One region of the Telluria sp. AC161 genome, then DNA from elsewhere that is predicted to be linked to it. Evidence: predicted binding sites of a transcription regulator. Region 1 holds the regulator's gene; each other region holds the start of a gene.
What was found. The regulator sigma-54, encoded in region 1, starts transcription at its own class of promoters, with help from an activator protein. The targets are predictions, from matches to a motif close to TGGCANGNAANCTGCTTT.
Positions count from the first base shown of each region.

Region 1 (5,365 bases):
CTGCGGCTTCCATGCGGCCAGGCGCTCGTTCAACAACGTCAGGCTGGCGGCCTGGAAGGTTTTCGGCAACTGCGACAGATGGGGCGAGCCCAATACCAGCACCTCATTGGCAGGCCCGGAGGCCGGCCCCTTGAATGCGCTCGCATTGAAGTCAGGCTGCCAGGCCTGGGCCGCGGCGCTGCCGCACAAGGTCATCGATAGCAGCAAGGCGGTCATACGCATCGGGGGTCCTCATCGGTTCATGAAGCCACGATGTTTGCACCGCCTGCGCGAAAAGTCACGCGCAAACGGATATGCACGTAGAGGCTTACGCGAGATGGCGCAGCGGGTGCGCATGCGCCGGCCACACCGGCGCGAAGAAGTGCGCCACCATCGCGTCGGTCACGAGGTCGAGCGACGGCGGATTCCATTGCGGCGCATTGTCCTTGTCGATGACGAGCGCGCGCACGCCTTCGAGTACCTCACCATGTTCGAAGTTGCGGCGCACGAGCGAGCGCTCCAGGCGCAGACAGTCAGCGACATCGAGTGACGCGCCGCGCAGCAGCAGCTCGCGCGTCACGCACATCATCAACGGCGAGCGCTGACGCATTGCATTCAATGCCTTCTGCGCGAATGGCGTGTCTTCACCCTCGAGCGATGCCATGATCGCCGCCACCGAGTCCGCGCCAAAGTGCGCATCGATGCGCGTGCGGTTGGCCTGCAATTCACTCTCGCCGGCATGCTGGCTGGCGAATGCGCGGATCGCCGCCGGCAGATCCGCGCCCGGCGTCACCTCAATCAGCGCGTGCAATGCCGCCAGATCGGTGCCCGGTACGACCACGTCGGCCAGGCCCACGTACAGCGCGTCGGCCGCGCCGATCGTCAGGCCGGTCAAGCCCAGGAACATTCCCAACTGCCCCGGCGCGTGCGACAGGAAATGGCTGCCGCCGACATCGGGGAACAAGCCGATATTCACCTCTGGCATTGCCATCTTCGTGCGCTCGGTGACGATGCGCAGGCCGCAATCGGGCCCGCCCTGCGCGATGCCCATGCCGCCGCCCATGACCACGCCATCCATCAGCGCGATGTACGGTTTCGGATAAAAATGGATCAGGTGATTCAGCGCGTATTCTTCGGTGAAGAAATCCTCGAGCAGTGCGCTGCCGCCTTGCGGCGAGGCGTTGCCGACGTCGTGGAAGAAGCGGATATCGCCGCCCGCGCACAGCGCTTTTTCGCTGCTGCTGGTGATCACGACCGCATCGACCGCAGCGTCAAGCTGCCAGTCGAGCAGGATCGCGGTCAGCGCGCGCACCATGTCCAGCGACAGCGAATTGAGCGCCTTGGGACGGTCGAGGGTGATGATGCCGGTGCGGTTGGCGATGCGGGTCAGGACGTGTTCGGACATGGCGTGATCCATCGAAAGGAAACACGTATTTTACCGGCAGCGGGATGCAAAAAGGGCGTCCCGAAAAGACGCCCCTGGCGGTGGTGACCTGCGCTCGATCAGGCGGCAGCGACGTCTGCTTCGTCGACGTCCAGGCGTTTGATCGCTGTGCGGTTATGGTCTTTGAGCATCTGCTTGTGCTTCAGAATTTGTCGATCCAGTTTATCCATCAACATGTCGATCGCGGCATACAGGTCTTGTGCGACGCTCGCCACGTGCAGGGTCTTGCCCGACACCTGGACATTGATTTCAGCTTTTTGCCTTTTTTCTTTTTCAGTGAGGTTATCGACGGCCAGGAAGACGTGGGTATCTATGACTTGATCGAAATGGCGAATAATGCGTTCCAGCTTATTCTGAACGTATTCACGGATGGCAGGGGTTACTTCGAGATGGTGACCACTGATGGTGAGGTTCATACACACTCCTTTGAAGATGTCACGTCGCTTGCACCACACAGGAGCTGAAGGCACAGACTGTATGAGCGGCGTTGTTACAAGGCTTTGCGGAGACTGACGGGGGGGATCTTGAGCGCTTCACGGTATTTTGCGACCGTCCTGCGCGCAATGACCATGCCTTGTTCCCCGAGCATTTCCGCGATCTTGCTGTCGGATAATGGATTCTTAGGGTCTTCTGCTCCTGTCAATTGTGCGATGAGCGCACGGATTGCCGTTGAGGATGCTTCGCCTCCCGCTTCGGTGGCAACGTGGCTACCGAAGAAATACTTCAACTCGAACATGCCGTGCGGGGTCAGCATGTATTTCTGGGTTGTGACACGAGAGATGGTGCTCTCGTGCAGACCTAGTGTATCAGCTATCTCGCGCAAAACAAGGGGCCGCATGGCAACCGCGCCGTGGCTGAAAAAGTTGCGCTGGCGCTCGACAATCGCCTCGGCCACACGCAGGATCGTGTCGAAACGCTGGCGCATATTCTTGATGAGCCACTTCGCCTCTTGCATCTGCGCGCCCATCTGGCTCTCGCTGCGGCCCTGCTTGAGCATGGTCGCGTACAGGCTGTTGACGCGCAGGCGCGGCATCACGTCCTGGTTCAGCGTGACCGCCCAGCCGTTCTTGGCGCGCCGCACGATCACGTCCGGCACCACGTAATCCGACACGTTCGACGCGAACGCGGCGCCCGGATGCGGATTGCACTGGCGGACCACGGCCTGCACTTCGCGCAGGTCTTCGTCGTCGCAATCGAGCGCTTTTTTCAGCTTGCTGTATTCGCGCTGCGCGAACCAGGTCAGGTAGCCTTCGACGATCTTCAGGGCCATGCGGCGCGTGACCATCGGCACGCCCGGCATGCGCCGGATCTGCAGCGCCAGGCATTCGGCCGCGCTGCGCGCGCCCACGCCCACCGGGTCCATGCTCTGCACCATCGCCAGCGCGCAGCGCAGTTCGTCGAGATCGACCTCGAGTTCTTCGGGCAGCCGCGCGTGGATGTCGTCGAGCGGTTCTTCCAGGTAGCCGTTGTCGTCCAGCGCGTCGATCACCAGTTCGGCCAGTGCGCGGTCGCGGGTGGACAGCAGCGTTTCGCGCACCTGTTCCATCAGGTGTTCGCGCAGCGTGATGGCGCACGCCTCCAGCTGCGGGCGGCCGTCTTCGTCGTCGCTGCTGCTACTGCTGCCAGAGGATGCGCCGCTGCCTTCGCTCCAGTCGGTGTCGGGCCGGTCGCCATCGATCGCGCCGCCTTCAGCGCCCTCGCCCTCGGCCGGCGCGCTACCCTCGCCTTCGGCCTGCTGGCCCGGCGCCGGCGGCGCCTCGCCCTGTGCCGGCGCATTGTTGATCGCCCCATCGCCCAGCAAGCGCACCGAATGATCGAGCGGATCGTCGAGCCTTTCGAGCAGCGGGTTATCGCCCAGTATCTGCTCGATCTCCTGATGCAGTTCGAGCGTCGACAGCTGCAGCAACCGGATCGATTGCTGCAGCTGTGGCGTGAGCGCCAGGTGCTGCGAAGTGCGGAGCTGAAGGGACTGTTTCATCAATTGAGTATGGCTTACATGCGGAAATGTTCACCGAGGTACACGCGCCGTACCGACTCGTCGGCGATGATATCGTCGGGGCGGCCGGATGCAAGCACCGCGCCCTGATTGATGATGTAGGCGCGGTCGCAGATGCCAAGCGTCTCGCGGACATTGTGGTCGGTGATCAGGACGCCGATCTTGCGCTCCTTGAGGAAGCGCACGATGCGCTGGATCTCGATCACGGCGATCGGATCGACGCCGGCAAACGGTTCATCGAGCAGCACGAAGCGCGGGTTGGTGGCCAGTGCGCGCGCGATCTCCACGCGGCGCCGCTCACCGCCCGACAGCGACAGCGCCGGGTTCTCGCGCAGCTTCTCGATCTGCAGGTCGGCCAGCAAGGTATCGAGGCGGTCGCTGATCTCGGTTTTGGTCAGCGACTTGCCGTTGACCTTCTGCAGTTCGAGCACGGCGCGGATGTTTTCTTCCACCGTCAGCTTGCGAAACACCGACGCTTCCTGCGGCAGGTACGACAGGCCGAGCACCGCGCGGCGATGGATCGGCAGGCTGGTGATGTCGGTGCCGTTGATGCTGATCGAGCCGGCGTCCGACGGCACCAGGCCGACGATCATGTAGAACGAAGTGGTCTTGCCGGCGCCGTTCGGGCCCAGCAAACCTACTACTTCGCCGCATTCGACGTCGAGCGACACATCGCGCACGACCAGGCGCTTGCCATAGCTTTTCTGCAGGCCCTTGACGACCAGTGTGCTGCGATCGTTCAGTTCCGTCATTGCGTGCCTCCGGCCGGCGCACGCTTGGGCGCCAGGATCAGCGTACCGCGTCCGCCGCCAACCTTGCTCTCGCCGCTGGCGTCATTGCGCACGGCGACGACTTCCTTGCGGTTGTCGTACGAGATGAACGGACCGGTCATCTGGTTGGTCATCCGTTCGTTTTCGAGTTCCTTGACGACGGCGTTCGAGTACAGGCGCACCAGCTCCGAACGCTCATCGTATTCGATGCGTTCGGCCTGGCCCTCGACCCACAGGTTCGGGCCGCCGTCGCGCTTCTGGCGGAACGTGGCGGGCTTGCCGTTGGCGGCGGTGAGCGTCACGCTCATATAGCCTTCGGGCGTTTCCCTGACGACGGCGCGTTCGGCCTTGACCAGCAGCGTGCCGCGGGTCAGGATCACGTTGCCGGTGAAGGTACGAACGCCTGCGACGCCATCGAGGTCGCCATTATCGTATTCAAGCGCCGCCTGCTTGAGCGAGTCGGCCTTTTCGGCCATGGCGGTCAAGGAAAGGAGTGACAAGAAAGCGGCAGCAAAGAGTTTTTTCATGATGGTGCTGGTCCTGGGTTAGCACGCGCGCATGGCTGATGGCCTTCAGCGCTGGCGTGGCGGATAGACGATACGGCCGCGGCCGGACAATTGCATCTGCATGGTCGCGTTGTTGGCCATCATGCCGGTGGCCTTGAGGCTGGACGCGCCAAGCTCCATGTCGATCGGCTGGTCGGTCTTGACGATTTCTTCGTCGGGCAATACGGTGATGGCCTGCGTGCGCACGCGCAGCGCTTCGCTGGCGGGCGTTTTCGGGCGCTGCAGATCGACGTCGCCGAACAGTTCGACGCGGTGTTCTTCGTGGAAGATACGCGCGTTCCTGGCCACCACCGTCATCGGCGGACGGCCCGGCTCGACGCCGCGCATCAGCGGCTGCTCGACGTTCGACACATCGCCCAGCGGGATATGGGCCAGGCGCTTGCCCGACACCACGTAGCTTGGCTGGCCGTTGGGCGTCATGCGGACGAACGAGAAATTTTCGACGATGTAATCCGGTTCGTCGGGCGGGCCGCCCAGCTGCGCGTCGATGTCGGTCGCCTGCATCAGCTGCAGCAGCCAGAAGCTGCCGAAGGCGAAGAACACGCCGATCACGATCATCGCCAGCAGATTCCAGCGATGCGCGGTGCGTTTGTTGGAGGCGATCGTGGCC
Region 1 is NZ_OZ409861.1:4,919,397-4,924,761, reverse strand. It holds gene ACZ0AJ_RS21915 (DUF5694 domain-containing protein) at 1-222, opposite strand, end outside; gene ACZ0AJ_RS21910 (enoyl-CoA hydratase/isomerase family protein) at 308-1,384, opposite strand; gene hpf (ribosome hibernation-promoting factor, HPF/YfiA family) at 1,483-1,839, opposite strand; gene ACZ0AJ_RS21900 (RNA polymerase factor sigma-54) at 1,914-3,401, opposite strand; gene lptB (LPS export ABC transporter ATP-binding protein) at 3,416-4,171, opposite strand; gene lptA (lipopolysaccharide transport periplasmic protein LptA) at 4,168-4,716, opposite strand; gene lptC (LPS export ABC transporter periplasmic protein LptC) at 4,762-5,365, opposite strand, start outside.

Region 2 (5,365 bases), 330 kb from region 1:
TACAGCAAGCTGGCCAATGTGCTGCCGAAATCGGCGCCGGCGCAGATTCGCCTGGCCGAGGTGCAGCGCATGCTCAAGAACGACAGTGCCGCAGCCGGCCACATCAAGCGCGCAGTCGACTTGCAGCCTGATTTCATGCCCGCGCGCCTGATGCAGGTGGACGCAGCAATGCGCGCCAAGCGTCCGGACGATGCACTGGCAGCCGCTCGCCAGGCACAGGAAGCCGCACCGAAAGCGCCGATTGGCTACGTGCTCGAGGGCGACATCCTGATGAGCCAGCAAAAGAGCGCACCAGCCTTGCAGGCGTATGAAAAAGCCGCAGCGCTGGCGCCGTCGTCGGAGCTGAACGCCAAGGTCGTGCAGGCGATGCAGGCGGGCGGCAAGAGCAAGGAAGCGCTGGCGCGCGCCGAGAAGTGGCTGGCCCAGAACCCGTCCGATGCGCGCATGGCGCTGATGGTCTCCGAGATCAATATGGCGGGCAAGGATTACAAGGCGGCCATCACCCGTCTGGAATCCGTGCAAAAGACGGCGCCGGACAACCCGCTGGTGCTGAACAACCTGGCCTGGGCCTACCAGCAGGTGAAGGACCCACGGGCACTGGCAACTGCCGAGCAGGCATTCAAGGTCGCCAGCGACAATCCGGGCGTGATGGATACGCTGGGCTGGATGCTGGTGGAACAGGGCAATGTCGCACGTGGCCTGCCACTACTGCAAAAAGCCAGCACCCAGGCGCCGAATGCCATGGAGATCCGTTATCACCTGGCGCAGGCGCTGAACAAGAGTGGCGACAAGGCCGGCGCCAAGCGCGAGCTCGACAAGCTGCTGGCAGCGAACACGCCGTTCGCACAAGCCGATGAGGCACGCGCGCTGCTCAAGACGCTGTAATGTGGCACGTTGCCGCCGCACGCTATCGCATGGCGCGTGGCGGCCTTGTTTTACCGTTGCATACAGCATCCTGGCGATGATATTTATTCATCCTATCGAACGCTCAATTTATTGATGTCGAGATAAGATGTCATTACATAAATAAGGATGTTTATCGTGAACGACGATTCATACGGAATCCGGCTTACCGATACGTCGGACGGCCGCAACTCGGCCAGCATGCTGATCAACAGGATGTACGCCTGGCGCGGCTACTCCGGCGATCACCAGCCGAGCAATGACCCCAATCGCATCACACTCACCGCCACCGACAAGGGCGACGTGGTCGGTACGCTCAGTATCGGCATCGATTCCGAGGTCGGGCTGATGGCCGATGAAGTCTTTGGCGCCGAACTCGATGCCCACCGCGCCAACGGCGCGCGGCTGTGCGAGTTCACCAAATTTGCCTTCGACCCGTCGGTACGCTCGAAAACCGCGCTGGCCAACGTGTTTCATCTGGCCGTCATCTACGCCCGCGACATGCATGGCTGCACCGACATCATCATCGAGGTCAACCCGCGCCATCGCCGCTTCTACGAGCGCATGCTGGGGTTTCGCAAAGAGGGCGAGCTCAAGATCAACACGCGGGTCGATGCGCCGGCCTACCTGCTGCGCGTCAATCTGAAATACGTGACCGAGCAGATCAGCATTTTTGGCGGTACCTTCGCCGCCGATGGCGAAACCGAAGAGCGCTCGTTCTACCCATACTTCTTTTCGCCCCGCGAGGAACGCGGTATCATCAACCGCCTGCTGCGCATGGATGAGTCACATCCGGCATAAGCACCCGCGCCGCCGGTACGCGCCCTGCACTTCCTGCGGCGCCGACCATCTCGTCCCTACCTTTTCGCAATGTCCCCGATGAGCAATCCGTTTCAGTACGAACAGGCGTTTTCACGCAATATTGGCTGGGTCACGCCTGCCGAACAGCAGCAGTTACGCGGCAAGCGCATTGCCATCGCAGGCGGCGGCGGCGTCGGCGGCGTGCACCTGCTGACGCTGGCACGCCTGGGCGTGACGCAGTTTCATATTGCCGACTTCGACACCTTCGACATTCCCAACTTTAACCGTCAGGTGGGCGCGATGATGTCGACCGTCGGGCAGCCCAAGGCTGACGTGCTGGCGCGCATGGCGCGCGACATCAACCCCGACATCGATACCAAGATATTTCCCGAAGGCGTCCATGCCGACAATCTCGACGAATTCCTGGCCGGGGTCGATCTGTACGTCGACGCGCTCGACTTCTTCGCCTTCGATGCGCGTCAGCAGACCTTTGCTGCCTGCGCACGGCTCGGCATCCCGGCCACCACGGCTGCGCCACTGGGCATGGGCGCCGCCCTGCTCAACTTCATGCCGGGCAAGATGACGTTCGAAGAGTATTTTGGCTGGGGCGATTTGCCGGAGCAGGAAAAAGCGATCCGCTTTGTGGTCGGCCTGGCGCCGGCTGGCCTGCACCGCAACTACCTGATGGTGCCAGGGGCGGTGAACTTTGCCGAGCGGCGCGGCCCGTCGACCTTCATGGCTTGCCAGCTGTGCGCCGGCATCATTGCCACCGAGTCGCTCAAGATCCTGCTGGGCCGCGGCGATGTGCTGGCGGCGCCCTGGGGCATGCAGTTCGACGCCTACCGCAACAAGCTCAAGCGCACGTGGCGGCCGGGCGGCAACCGGCATCCAATCCAGCGTCTGGCAATTGCCATTGGCCGGCGTCAATTTGCGCGCATGGCGGCTGCCGGCCGCTGAACGACTGGGCGTTGATTCATCGGCGCATCATGCCGCCGAATCGGACAACGAAAAAAAACCACTGCCGTTACCGGTAGTGGTTTTTTTCTTGCTTGAGAACAGGGCCTGCGCAGCAGGCCCGTGATTCTTAGGCAGCTTTCTTGTTGCGGCGACGTGCTGCGTACAGACCCAGCATGCCCAGGCCCAGCAGGCCAACCGATGCTGGCTCTGGCACTTCAGCTGCGTTTTCGAACACGACGTCCAGCGAACCGTTGATGGTCTGGGTGCCCGATGGGGTGAAGTTATTCAGCTGGCCCGACTGGAACGACATCGAGTAGAACGGGTTAGGCAGGATGAAGAAATCGCTGCCAGCTGCGGTCAGTGCGAACGAGCTCGATGCACCGAAGCTGCCGCAGTTGATGCCGTTGCCGTTTGGATTGCTTGGGCTCGAGCAGGTGCTCAGCATTGGGTTCAGCGTGCCCTGGCCAGCCAGTGGATTGCCCGAACCCAGCAGGACGTTGCCGGCTTCCGAGCCCAGATCGGTGTCGAGGAACAGGTTCAGGCTACCGGTGCCTGGCTGGAAGTTGAACGTGGTGGTCGAACCGCTGACCGAGTAGGTACCGCTTGCCGAGTAGTTGGCGAACAGGCCGTAGTTCGAACCCAGGCCGGTCTGGAAAGCCGAGTATGCAGTGTTGCCGCCGTTGCCGACGAACTGGCCAGCAGTCCACACCAGGGCGACGTTGAACGTACCATCTGGGTTGAAGGTCGCGGTTTCGGTGTAGTTACCGGTGATCTTGTCAGCAACGAAGTTTGCCTGGTTGCCGTTGATTGGGTCAACGGTGAACGAGTTGAACGGTGCTGCTGCGGCAGTACCGCTGAAGACGGTTGCAGCTGCGATCGATGCGGCGAGGATGGTTTTCTTAAAAGCGTTCATTTCGTAAATCTCCTGGGTTGTCTGGGGTACTGCTCACGAGGGTATATAAGCAACCACCGTGCCAGCTCAAGAGATTTGTTTTAAATCAAACAGTTAGCTATTTTTACTGACCAAGATCAAACATCACTGTAAAAAATACCGACAGCATATTTACCGCGTAATAAATACGCTGTCGGACTACGCCTACACAGGTTTGCGGATCACCACATTCCATGTGTTTCCGGAAGTAAACTCCGATTGGACCTCATAGCCTGCTGCCAACATCTTGGCGCGCAATTCTTCGATATGAAACGGGCTGTACAGAATTCCTTTGCGGATGCCCCAGTCATTGATCTTCTGCGCAGCCCAACGCAGCGGCGCGAATCCGGTGGGATACAGCAACACATTTGCCGCCATCGTCCCGCCCGGCTTCAGCACACGCAGGATGTCACGCAGCGCGCCGTCGATCGTCGGGAAGCAATGGATCGAGTTGGCGATATTGGCTGTGTCGAAGCGGTTGTCGGCAAACGGCAGCTGGGCCGCGTCGGCGTGCTGGACCTGGACTTGCGGATTGTTGGCAAAGCGGCGCTTGGCGCCGGCGAGCATCGACGGCGCGTAGTCGATGCCGGTCACCTTCACTTGCGGGAGCTTGCGGCGACGGCGCCAGTTCAGCACCATCTCGAGCAGCGTTCCGGTGCCGCAGGCCACTTCCAGGTGATCGGGACCGAAGTTCGGCCCGAAGAAGCGCATTTGCGTGCCGATCGTGCTGTTATAGGCGAAGGTCAGAATGAAAAAGCCGCGCAGGTCGTACCACCACGGTTCAGAGGAATAGGCTTCGGCGATTTCGTCCCTGGTCTTACCTGTCGTCATGGCGCATCCTCACTGGATATACAAGAAGCGCTGAATATAGGACGTTCCTGCGAGGCAGGCAAGCACAAATGCAGAGAGGAAATTATGGGGCGTCTTTGCCCCGGGAGCAATGCTTAGCCCAGCGCGCGCAGGCGGTTGATGATGCCGGCCTCTTCGCGCTGCGAAAAGAACCAGGGAAACAGTGAACGTTCGCCGACCGCCTTGTCCTGCATGCCGCCCCATTTGGCAACCTGCTCGGTACCGTATGCCGTGGCGGCGCTGAGCAGCACCGCTGGTGCCTGCACGCGCGGATTGGGCCGTGATTCGCAGACGGTCTGGAAACCCAGCATGGCTTCGTAAAAACGGCGGTGACGCGGATTGACTTCAATAAAGATGTGGCTGCAATGATTCAGGTCGCGCGCATAGATCAGGGCCACGTGGAACAGCGACGCCAGTACGGCCTTCGACTTGATGGCCGGATCGACGGCCAGCTTGATGATTTCGCAGACCTTGCCGGTCATGCGCTGGGTATCGATATAGTCAGCAAATACCTGGTCGGCCAGCAGGCCGATATCGGAATCCAGACCCAGGCTCAGCGTGCCGAAGACCTGGCCACGATCCGATGCGGTCAAGGTGATCCGGTTGGGGTCGTTGCCGATCTGGTGGTTGCCGCTGTAGCCGCGCCACGCATACATCTTACTGATGAGCATGCTGGCGGAATTGCGCTGGGTGTCGATGTCCGCAGCGCGAATGCCAAAGACGCGTTCGTTGATGGTAACGTCAATGATGCTCGGATCGTTCTCCGGGGCTGAGTCATCGCTGCCAAGCCCGGTGCATGGGATGGCTGGCGCTAATGTCTCGATCATGTACGTTCTCCTGGCGGTATCGACGCGTCGTGCAGCGACGACAGTGTAGTCATCATAGCATCGACAATTGTCCTAATGCCAATTTTATTGACAAATT
Region 2 is NZ_OZ409861.1:4,585,686-4,591,050, reverse strand. It holds gene prsT (XrtA/PEP-CTERM system TPR-repeat protein PrsT) at 1-885, shown strand, start outside; gene ACZ0AJ_RS20450 (GNAT family N-acetyltransferase) at 1,033-1,704, shown strand; gene ACZ0AJ_RS20445 (ThiF family adenylyltransferase) at 1,783-2,661, shown strand; gene pepA (flocculation-associated PEP-CTERM protein PepA) at 2,789-3,574, opposite strand; gene ACZ0AJ_RS20435 (class I SAM-dependent methyltransferase) at 3,758-4,423, opposite strand; gene ACZ0AJ_RS20430 (GNAT family N-acetyltransferase) at 4,537-5,268, opposite strand.
Region 2: a site for sigma-54 is predicted at 3,621-3,638, ahead of pepA (flocculation-associated PEP-CTERM protein PepA). Genes of this name have one in related genera too.

Region 3 (5,365 bases), 3.0 Mb from region 1:
CATTGCCATCGGCGCCCTGCTGGACGGGATTCCCGAGTCGATCGTCATCGGCCTGTCGCTGCTGGGCGGCCAGGGCGTCAGCATGGCGATGGTGGCGGCCGTATTTCTGTCGAACCTGCCGGAAGGATTGTCCAGCGCTGCGGGCATGAAGCGCGCCGGCCATTCGACCGGGTACATTATGGGCATCTGGGCGGCGATTGCCCTCGCCTCGGGCCTGGCGGCCACGGCGGGCTTCACGCTGTTTCACCAGTTTCCGCCTGAAATGCTGGCGGCAACCACGGCGGTGGCGGCCGGGGGCGTGCTGGCGATGGTGGTCGATACGATGATCCCCGAGGCCTTCGACGAAACCCACGATTTTGCCGGTCTGATCGTCGCCGCGGGTTTTCTTGCTGCATTTACACTGAGCAAGCTTTCTTCGTGAACTTGCCGTGCATTACTGTTTATAATCACCCCTTCAAGCGACGCCCCCTCCCCGGCGTCGCAATCCCTACTCCATCCTGACTATGCAACCCCAGTTTTCCGGCGGCACCTGGCGTGACGGCGCGGCGCCGCTCGCACTGCGCTATCTGTTCGCGCTGTTCCTGTTCGTCGTGGCGCTGGCCGCCCGCTTCATGCTGGTGGACATCCTGCCGGCGCGCGGGTTCCCGTTCCTGTCGTTCTTCCCTGCGGTACTGCTGGCGGCCTACCTGGCCGGTCTCGGGCCGGGCCTGCTGACTGCGTTCCTGAGTACCTGGGCGGCCTGGGCATTCTTCATGGGCCCGCGCCTGGCGCCGGCCGCCATGGCGCACAGCGACCTGATCGCGCTGGTGTTTTTCGCGTCGATCCTGGTCGTGGACTGCCTCGTCATCGAGCGCATGAACCTGGCCATGCGCAAGCTGCGCACGACCGGCACCCGCTTGCGCGAAAGCGAAGATGCGCTGGTGGCGCGCCAGGCCGAGCTGAGCGAAGCGAACCGGCAAAAAGACGTCTTCATCGCAATGCTGGCGCACGAGCTGCGCAATCCGCTGGCGCCGATCCTGTCGGCAGCCCAGCTGATCGCCATGCGCGCGGGCAATGACGAACCGCTGGCCCGCGCCGCGGCCATCATCACGCGCCAGGGGCTGCAACTGACGCGGCTGGTCGACGATCTGCTCGACGCGTCGCGTATCCATTCCGCCAAGCTGACACTGCAGGTCGCGCCAGCCGACCTGCGTGACGTGATCGCCAGCGCGCTGGAAACGAGCGCGCCGATGATCGAACAATCGGCCGCCAACTTCCAGTTGACGTTGCCGCCGCAACCGATTCCCGTGGACGTCGACAGCACCCGCATCGCCCAGTGCGTGTCGAACCTGTTGCACAACGCCTTCAAGTTCTCGGGCAATCAGGGCGACATCCATCTCTACATCAGCACCGCGGCCGACGGCATGGCCCGCATCCGGGTCACGGATACGGGCCGCGGCATTTCGCCGGACATGCTCCCGCGCCTGTTCGACATGTTCACGCAGGAAGGCCGCAGTGGTAACGATGGCAACAGTGGCCTGGGTATCGGCCTGGCGCTGACGCGCGACCTGGTCCTGCGCCACGGCGGCACGCTCACCGCGCACAGCGACGGTCATGGCCGCGGCGCATCGTTCGAGATCGCCCTGCCCCTGAGTACCGAAGTACACGCGGCGGCTATTGCCGCGCCGACGACAGCAAAGGTCGAAGCGCCCCGGCAGGCGCCGTCGGTGCTGGTCGTGGACGACAACGTGGATGCCGCCGAGTTGTTGCAGGCGCTGCTCGCACTGCACGGTTTCGATGTGCACATCGCCCATACCGGCGCCGCCGCCCTGGCCGCGCTGGCGCAGCATCGCTATCGTGTCTTGTTGCTCGACATTGGCTTACCCGACATGTCCGGCTACGAGGTCGCCATCGCTGCACGCGCGCAAGGCTTGCTCGACGACACGACTTTCATTGTCGCGCTGACGGGCTGGAGCGATGCCGAGTCGCGCCAGCGCTCGGTCGATGCGCGAATTGACCACCATCTGAACAAGCCGGTGCAGATGGAGGCGCTGTTGAGCCTATTCGATGCGCGGACCTTGTCGACCAATCTTACAAGTGTGTGACACGATTCGAGGTAGATTGACTTAAGTACTTGTTGGTATTGAAGATTTTGAACAGGCACGGTCCGTGCTTATTGGATATCGCAACAGCAATGTTCGGAATTCGATGTCACGTGAATGTTCATCCATCCTTTAATAGAACGGAGTGCTTTGTGAAACTGATCAAGAACCTGAGGAATGTCGCCCTTGCCGCCATGCTGTTTTCCGCTGGCGTGGCCAATGCAGCGCTGTATCAGTTCCAGCTGACCGGCGACTACGCGGCGAGCTGGCAATTAAATTCGACTGTCTCGTCGGATCTGTTTGGTGACGGTGAAGGCTTCATCCTGTGGGACGTCGCGGGTAATTTCCCCGGCTCGTCTGAAGACGTCGTGGACTTGACCTTTTATAACGAGGCCATCGGTGGCGGCATGGAAATCCTCGACTTCTACGGCAATAACCTGCTGTTGAGCACAGATGGCTTCCAGCTCTACACGGGTTCGGAAGACAGCCCGACCTTCCGCCTGGGCACGTTTGCACTGACCGAGTACCTGGGCAGTGGCAGATATTCGCTGACGGTCACGGATCTGGACGCTTTGCCTGAACCACCCGTCGACGTGCCGGAACCAGCCAGCGCTGCACTGCTGCTCGGCGGCCTGGGTGTTCTGCTGGCATCGCGCAAGCGGCGCCAGGCCAGGTAATCATCGTGGTACCGGCAAGGCTGCGCCAAACCCAGCCTTGCTATCTTTTCGGCGCTGGCGACGCAGCCACCGCCCCCTGCGTGCGCAGATACGCCACAATATCGGACGCCTGCTTCTCGCTCATGAAGCTGAGAAAGCGCATCTTGTTACCTGGCACGACCTTTTCGCTGTCGCGAATGAACGCCACCAGCTTCTGCTCGTTCCAGACAAAACCGGCCTGCTTCAACGCCGGCGAGTAGGCATACGCAGGGGCGCTGCCCGCCTTGCGGCCCACGATCCCGTTCAATTGCGGCCCGAAGCCATTGCGGGCGCCCGCGCCAACCTCATGACAGTTGGTACAGCGCGCGAACAGCCTGCGGCCGGCATCGACCTGGGCCTGCGCCGGTGCCGATGCGGGTGCCGCCAGCGTCTCGGCCCCCGTTCCCAGCAACAGCGCAACACCAATGATGAACCCGCGCATGATCACTTCACCCGCTGCTTCTCGAGCTTGCGCGCCAGTGTGCGGCGGTGCATGCCCAGCCGGCGCGCGGCCTCGGAAATATTGAAATCGGTCTCGGCCAGCACGGCGTGGATGCGCTCCCACTCCAGCGTCTTGATCGACGTCGAGCGGTTGGTGACCTCGATTTCGGCGCTGCCGGCAATGTGCCCGAACGCCGCTTCGATATCGTCGGCATCCGATGGCTTGGCCAGGTACTGAACGGCGCCCAGCTTGATCGCTTCGACCGCCGTGGCAATGCTGGCAAAGCCCGTCAGCACCACGATGAGCATGTCGGGGTCGTGCTCGTGCAGCAGTTGCACGCAGGCCAGGCCCGAGGTCTGGCCCTTGAGTTTCAGGTCGACCACGGCGTAGCCGGGGTTATGCTGCGCCAGGATGGCAGCGGCTTCATCGTGGCCGGTGGCGCCCAGCACGCGGTAACCGCGCCGCTCGAATGAACGGCTCAGCGTGCGGGCGAAGGCTTCGTCGTCTTCGATGATGAGCAGCAGCGGCTCAGGGTTCGGCATCGTTCAGTTCCTCTTCCAGTTCAATGGCCGACATCGGCAGCCGCAGCCTGACCACGGCGCCACCCTCCGGCCGGTTGGTCGCCGTCACCGTGCCGCCGAGTTTGCGCACGACGTTCACGGCCAGAAACAACCCCAGACCACCGCCGGGCTTGCCCTTGGTGGACTGGTACGGTTTGCCGAATTGCGCCAGCATGCTGGGCGCGAAGCCGGGACCACGGTCGAGCACGGACAGCACCAGCGTACGCTCGTCGATGTGCGCATCGAAGCAGACCCAGTCGGGCGAGGCTTCCAGCGCATTGTCGAGCAGGTTGTCGACCGTCTGGCGCAGCGCCGAGTCGCTTGCCACCGGCCAGTCGTCGGCGATGCGGTTATTGTACGTGAAAGCGCGCACCGGGCGGCTGGCCTGCCAGCGTTCGACCAGGCCATCGAGAAAGCCCCGCACCGTCGTGCGTTCGGCCGATTCGCCGCGCGCTTCGCCGGCCGAAAGCAGGATGCCACTGACGATCGACTTGCAGCGTTTGAGCTGGGTCTGCATCTCGGTCAGCTCGCCCAGCAGCTCGGCGTCGTCACGAAACGCGGGCATGCGCTTCCAGTCGCCCAGGATCACCGACACCGTCGACAGCGGCGTGCCCAGTTCATGCGCGGCGCCGCTGGCAAGCAGGCCCATGCGCACGATGTGTTCTTCTTCGGTTGCGCTCTGACGCAGCGCCGCCAGTTGGGTCGCCTTGTCGCGCACATTGTTCGAGATGCGCGAGACGAACAGCACCAGCAGACCGGCATTGAGCGCGAAGCAGACCAGCAAGCCCTGGACATACAGGCTGCCGATGCCGCGCTCATGGTCGAACGGCAGCGGGAGCGGCTCGGCAAACGCCGCCAGTCCCGCCATGCAGGTGATCGTGATGACGACGATGCTCCAGGTCCACAGCACCTCGAGCAGCACGGCCGAGACGATGACCTGCAGCAGGTACAGAAACGCAAACGGATTGGTGGTGCCGCCGGACAGGTACAGCAGCACGGTCAGGCTCGAGACGTCGACCAGAATGGCCATGAACATCTCGCCGTTCGAGACCGGCCGGCGTTCGTGCCAGCGCAGGTGGCTGGCGATATTGAAGGCGATCAGGCACGAGAGCACCTGCAGCATGTGCACCAGCGGCAGCGCGATCCCGAACAGCAGGATCGCGACGGCGATGGTGGTGACCTGGCCGATGACGGCGATCCAGCGCAGCTCGATCAGCTGCAGCATGTTCTTGTGGCCGGCGGCGAATTCCACGTTCGCAGCCGCCGCCGACGGCGACGTGCGCGCCGCCCGGGCGAAGAAATCCAGCGGAGATTGCATCGAAACCCGTCCGTTCAGTGCCCCGTGCGCGGCAACGCGGGCGGGACGTTAATCGTTGGCGTCGCGGGAGCGCTTCGCCTCGTAGCGGGCCACCCACCACCAGGCTGCGGCCACCATGAGGGCGAGAGCATACCAAGTCAGCGCATACACGAGGTGATTATTTGGGAACGAAATGACGGTCAGGCCGCCGACGGCGCGCTCGGGGGCGCCTGCCGGATCCTGGTTCTTGCCGGCATCGACGAAAAACGGCGCCGTGCGGGCCGGATCGA
Region 3 is NZ_OZ409861.1:1,901,234-1,906,598, forward strand. It holds gene ACZ0AJ_RS08565 (ZIP family metal transporter) at 1-421, shown strand, start outside; gene ACZ0AJ_RS08570 (ATP-binding response regulator) at 504-2,084, shown strand; gene ACZ0AJ_RS08575 (PEP-CTERM sorting domain-containing protein) at 2,234-2,758, shown strand; gene ACZ0AJ_RS08580 (c-type cytochrome) at 2,799-3,218, opposite strand; gene ACZ0AJ_RS08585 (response regulator transcription factor) at 3,221-3,760, opposite strand; gene ACZ0AJ_RS08590 (ATP-binding protein) at 3,747-5,096, opposite strand; gene ACZ0AJ_RS08595 (SURF1 family protein) at 5,145-5,365, opposite strand, start outside.
Region 3: a site for sigma-54 is predicted at 2,138-2,155, ahead of ACZ0AJ_RS08575 (PEP-CTERM sorting domain-containing protein). Genes of this name have one in related genera too.

Region 4 (5,365 bases), 4.8 Mb from region 1:
CGGCTACATCGATACCCCCATGACCCGTGCCAACCGCTTCCCCATGCCCTTTTTGATGCCCCCCGAACGCTTCGCCACGCGGGCTGTCGCGGCGATCGCGCGCGGCGACAGTTACCGCGTGCTCCCGTGGCAGATGGGCGTCGTCGCCAAGCTGCTGCGCTTGATGCCCAACGCCTTGTTCGACCGTCTCTTTGCGCGCGCGCCGACCAAGAAGCGCCGGGAGCAGCCATGAACGCCGCCGCCATTGCCGCCCTGTCGCGCGCAGGCGTCGCGGTTGAAGTCGTCGCGCAGACCGGGTCGACCAATGCCGATCTGCTCGCGCGCGCCGGCACACTTGCCGCCCCGCTGCTGCTGATCGCCGAACATCAAAGCGCCGGCCGCGGGCGCGCCGGGCGCAGCTGGCTGTCGTCGCCCGAAGGCTCGCTGACGTTTTCGCTGGCCTGGCGCTTCGACGGCGGGCCGCAGGCGCTGCTTGGGCTGCCGCTGGCGGTGGGCGTGGCGCTGGCCGACACGCTTGGCACGCTGGGCCAGCAGGTGCAGCTGAAGTGGCCGAACGATGTGCTCAAGGATGGCGACAAACTGGCCGGCATCCTGATCGAAACCCAGTCCGCCCCTGGCGGCGGCACCTGGACCGTGATCGGCATTGGCCTGAACCTGTTGATGCCGGATGAAATGGAAGCGCAGCTGGGCCGCAGCGCGGCCGGCATGCCATGGCTGGCGCGCATGGACCGCGACGCGTTGCTGGCGGCGCTGCTCGACGGCCTGGCCGACTGCCTGCGCGAATTTACCGCGCGCGGGTTTGCCGCCTTCAGCGCGCGCTGGAACCTGCTCCATGCGTGGCAGGGCGAGACCGTCATCCTGCTCGACGGCGGCGTCGTACGGCACGAAGGCCGCGCGGCCGGTGTCGACGATAGCGGGCGCCTGCTGCTCGATACGGCCGAGGGCCGCATCACCGTGATGGCCGGCGACGTCTCGCTGCGAGTGAAAGCATGATGCTGCTGATCGATGCCGGCAATACCCGCGTCAAGTGGGCGCTGGCAGCCGACGGCGCGGCGCCTGGCACCTGGTCGGCCACTGGCGCGGTAGCGCATGCCGGGCTGGATGCATTGGCGTCCGACTGGGCCGGCGCCACGCGCGTGCTGGTCTCGAACGTGGCGGGGCCCGTGCTGGCCGAACGCATCGCGGCCCTGCTGCCGACAAGGGCGCAGGTCGAGTGGTTCGCGTCCACGCCGCAGCGCGCTGGCGTTACCAACGGCTATCGCGAACCGGCGCAGCTCGGGTGCGACCGTTTCGCCGCTGCCATCGGCGCGCGCGCGCTGGCGCCCGGCCAGGACCTGATCGTGGCCACCTGCGGCACCGCGACCACGGTCGACGCGGTGCGCGCCGACGGCCACTTCATCGGCGGCATGATCCTGCCCGGCCTGGCCCTGATGGCCGCGAGCCTGGCGCGCAACACGGCGCAACTGCCGCAGGTCGATGCCGGCGCACTGCCGCCGCTGTTTGGCGACAACACGCACGATGCGATCCTGGCCGGCCTGCTCTCGGCGCAGGCGGGCGCGATCGAGCGCGCGGTGGCGGGCCTCGGCGGCGCCTTCTGCATCGTCTCGGGTGGCGCCGGGCCCCATATCGCGCCGGCCCTCAAGGTTGTGCACCAGGTGGTCGATAACATCGTACTGGTCGGCCTGCATGCAGCAGTCACCGGCTCGACGGGAGATATGCGGTGCTGAAATTCGTGTTCTGGGCGCTGCTGGGCGCCAACGGGGTCTTGCTAGCGTATGGGCAGGGCCTGCTCGGCCAGCCGGGTGATGCGGCGCGCGAGCCGGCACGCCTGAAGAACCAGCTCGCGCCCGAACGCATGCAGCAGCTTACGCCAACGCAGGCCAGGCAGGCAGCGGCGAGCGCTGCACCGCAGCCGCAAGCCGAGGTGGCTGCGCCCATGCCCGAGCCAGCGCCGGTGCCAGTGCCAGTTGCGCGGGATCTGGTCGCCTGTGTCCAGGCCGGCCCCTTCAGCACGGCCGATGCGCGCCGCTTCGAGGCCCGTGTCGCACGGCTTGGCCTCACGCCGCGCCAGTCGCGCATCGAGATGCCGTACCAGGAAGTGACGAGCCGCCTGGTCTATCTGCCACCGAACGGGGGCCGCGAAGGCGCCCAGCGCCGTGTCGCCGAGCTCAGGGAACGGGGCGTGACCAATTTCTTCATCATGCAGAACGACACGTCGCCGCTGCGCTATGCGATTTCGCTGGGTGTGTTCAAATCGGACGGCGCGGCGCAAAAGCTCGTGGCCGACCTGCAGCGTCAGGGCGTACGCGGCGTGCGCATTCTGCCGCGCGGACCGCAAGTGACGCGCGCCGGCTACCAGTATCGCCAGATCGACGCTGCCGAGCGCGATCGTCTGACTGGTATTGCCGATAACTACAACGGTGTTGAAGTCACCCGCTGCAGCTGATCCTGTTTCAAGATCAACGACGGCGCACCTGCGGGTGCGCTTTTTTTCGTCCCCACGTGTTGCGCGGACGCTCAAACCTGTCGAATTTCTTTACACTAAATTCTTTTAAGAAAATAAGATTGTTTACAATCAATAGGTTGCTGTGCTGGCATAAGTATTGCTATACACAAATTATCGTTTCTTAAATTCAAAACTAGGGGTTTGCCATGAAAAAACTGATCACGACCGCTCTGCTGACCGCACTCTGCACCATCTCCGCTTCGGCCCTGGCCACGCCAATCGCGATGACGGGCGCATTTGCCTCGAGCGACATGGCAAACAACAATTACAGCGCCGTGTTCAGTGGCAAATCGTTCCTGCCGGCCGACTACACGGTCAACAGCCTGACTTTCTCGTTCTCGTTCCGCGACGATGGCACCGATATGTTCACGACGTCGGCGCCAGTCTCCACTGGTAGCAACATGACGGGCTGGATGCCCCACACGTCGATCAGCTATGCACGCTATCTGACCAATTACGCGACGGTAGATCGCATGGGCCAGCAGGAAAGCGCCGCCCTGTCGATCGGCGGCGTTGCTCTGGGTACGGGCAGCACGTCATTGCTTGAGTCGAGCACGACCACATCGAGCCCGCTTCAGGTCAAGTACGAAGGCACGGGCTGCTCCTACTACCAGTGCTACGACTTCTACACGAAGAGCTGGACCGACACCACGACCGTCACCCGCGACTACACCGGCGCCTTCACCATCAGCGGCATCATCTCGAACCAGTCGATCATCGACGAACTGCTGCGCAGCGACCAGCTGACGGTGAACCTGCAAGTCGCGGGTGACCTGATTCTGACCAATTCGCAACTGCTGCTGGATTACACAAAGGTTGTGGCGTCCGCCGAAGTGCCGGAGCCATCGAGCATCCTGCTGGCGCTCGCCGGTCTGGCCGGTCTGGGCGCCGTGCGTCGCCGCAGCAAGCGCGTGGCGGCATAACGCCGTTTCAGAAAGACTGGCGAGGCGTCAGCGCCGCACGACGATCGGCTTCAACCCCAGCGAAGCCGGCAGCGCGTCCATCGCCTCGGTCGCCTCGGCACGGGTCGGATACGGCCCGCCGTACAGGCGATTGAATGCCCCCACCTTCACCACTTCGAGCGTGCCCACGTCCACGCCGGCGCGCGCGATCTGGTCGCTGATCGCTTCGGCGGTACCGGTGCGGCCATACGCGCCAAGCTGGATGTAGTAGTCGCCCGTCGTGGCGCGCGGCGCCGGCGCCTCTTGCGCTGCTGGTGTCGCCGGCTCCACCAGGCGCACGACAGCGCCGCTGTCGGACTGCACCCGGTCTTCGAGCATCAGCGCGGCAATCTCGGGCGGCGCCGATTGCGCCTGCGATGTCGCTTCACGCCGCGCGGCGGCAATCTGCGCCGGATTGACGATCGGATCGCCCGGGAACAGGCGCTCGATCTCGACCTCGTGGCTGCCGTTGCCGAGCAGGCCCAGTTTCAGCGCGGCCGTGTACGACACGTCGATGATGCGCGTGGAATGGAACGGGCCGCGATCGTTGATGCGCACCACCACCGACTGGCCGCTTTCCAGGCTCGTCACGCGCACGTACGACGGAATCGGCAGCGTCGGGTGCGCACCCGTCATCTTGTACATGTCGTACAGCTCACCGGAGGCCGTGCGCTGACCGTGGAACTTCTTGCCATACCACGTGCTGATGCCGCGCTGGGTCCACCGTTCATCGTTGCCCAGCGGCGTGTAGGTCTTGCCCAGCACCGTATAGGGACGGCTGGTGAACTTGTTGAATGGTTCGGCCACGACGACCGCGTCGGGCGTCTCGAGCAGGCCATCAGGTGGATTCTCGCCCGGGCCGTCGTCCTTGTAGTAACCGCCCCGCCCAGAATTGGCGGCGGGCAGCTTGGGCGCGGGGCCATGCTTGGCGGTGGGCTTGTGCGGCCATGGAAATGGCGACAGGCGTTTGTGTTCACCGGTACTGCTGCACGCCGTGACAAGAAAGGCAACCGCTACGACCGCCGGGATGTTTTTGCGAACGCCCATTGGCAGTCCTCCTGCTAGTTAAGTCTTCACCAGTTTACGGTGTCTTTGAATACTCATCAATATGCCGGCGCCAAGGCCGAGTGTGATAAAGGCAGTGCCGCCATAGCTCATGAAGGGCAGCGGCACCCCGACCACGGGCAGAATGCCCGCCACCATGCCCATGTTGACAAAGGCATAGGTAAAGAAAATCATCGAGATCGACCCGGCCAGCAGGCGCCCGAAGGTATTGGCCGCATTGGCCGCGATCATCAGGCCGCGCCCGATCAGGAGCAGGTACACGAACAGCAGGAACAGGTTGCCGATCAGGCCGAATTCTTCCGAATACACCGAGAACACGAAGTCGGTGGTCCGCTCGGGCACGAATTCCAGGTAACCCTGCGTGCCCTTCATATAGCCCTTGCCGCTCACGCCACCGGAGCCGATCGCAATGATCGACTGGATGATGTGGAAGCCCTTGCCCAGCGGGTCGGAGGTCGGATCGATCAGTGTCATCACCCGCTCGCGCTGGTAATCGTGCATCATCGACCAGCCCACCGGCAGGCTGGCCAGCCCCAGTACCGACACGGCGGCGATGGCCTTCCACGACAGGCCGGCCAGGAAGATCACGTACAACCCCGATGACGCCACCAGCAGCGACGTGCCAAGGTCGGGCTGCTTCATGATGAACGCCACCGGAATCATCAGGAGCGCCCCGGCGGCCAGGTAATTCTTCCAGCCCGCGACCTGGGCCCTGGTCTGAAAATACCAGGCCAGCATCAGGGGCACGCCGATCTTCATGATCTCGGACGGCTGGATGTCGATCACGCCGATGTGCAGCCAGCGCCGCGCGCCCTTCTTGATCAGGCCAAACATGGCCACTGCGACCAGCAGC
Region 4 is NZ_OZ409861.1:79,022-84,386, reverse strand. It holds gene ACZ0AJ_RS00380 (SDR family oxidoreductase) at 1-232, shown strand, start outside; gene ACZ0AJ_RS00375 (biotin--[acetyl-CoA-carboxylase] ligase) at 229-993, shown strand; gene ACZ0AJ_RS00370 (type III pantothenate kinase) at 990-1,727, shown strand; gene ACZ0AJ_RS00365 (SPOR domain-containing protein) at 1,721-2,446, shown strand; gene ACZ0AJ_RS00360 (PEP-CTERM sorting domain-containing protein) at 2,653-3,429, shown strand; gene ACZ0AJ_RS00355 (septal ring lytic transglycosylase RlpA family protein) at 3,457-4,494, opposite strand; gene rodA (rod shape-determining protein RodA) at 4,513-5,365, opposite strand, start outside.
Region 4: a site for sigma-54 is predicted at 2,593-2,610, ahead of ACZ0AJ_RS00360 (PEP-CTERM sorting domain-containing protein). Genes of this name have one in related genera too.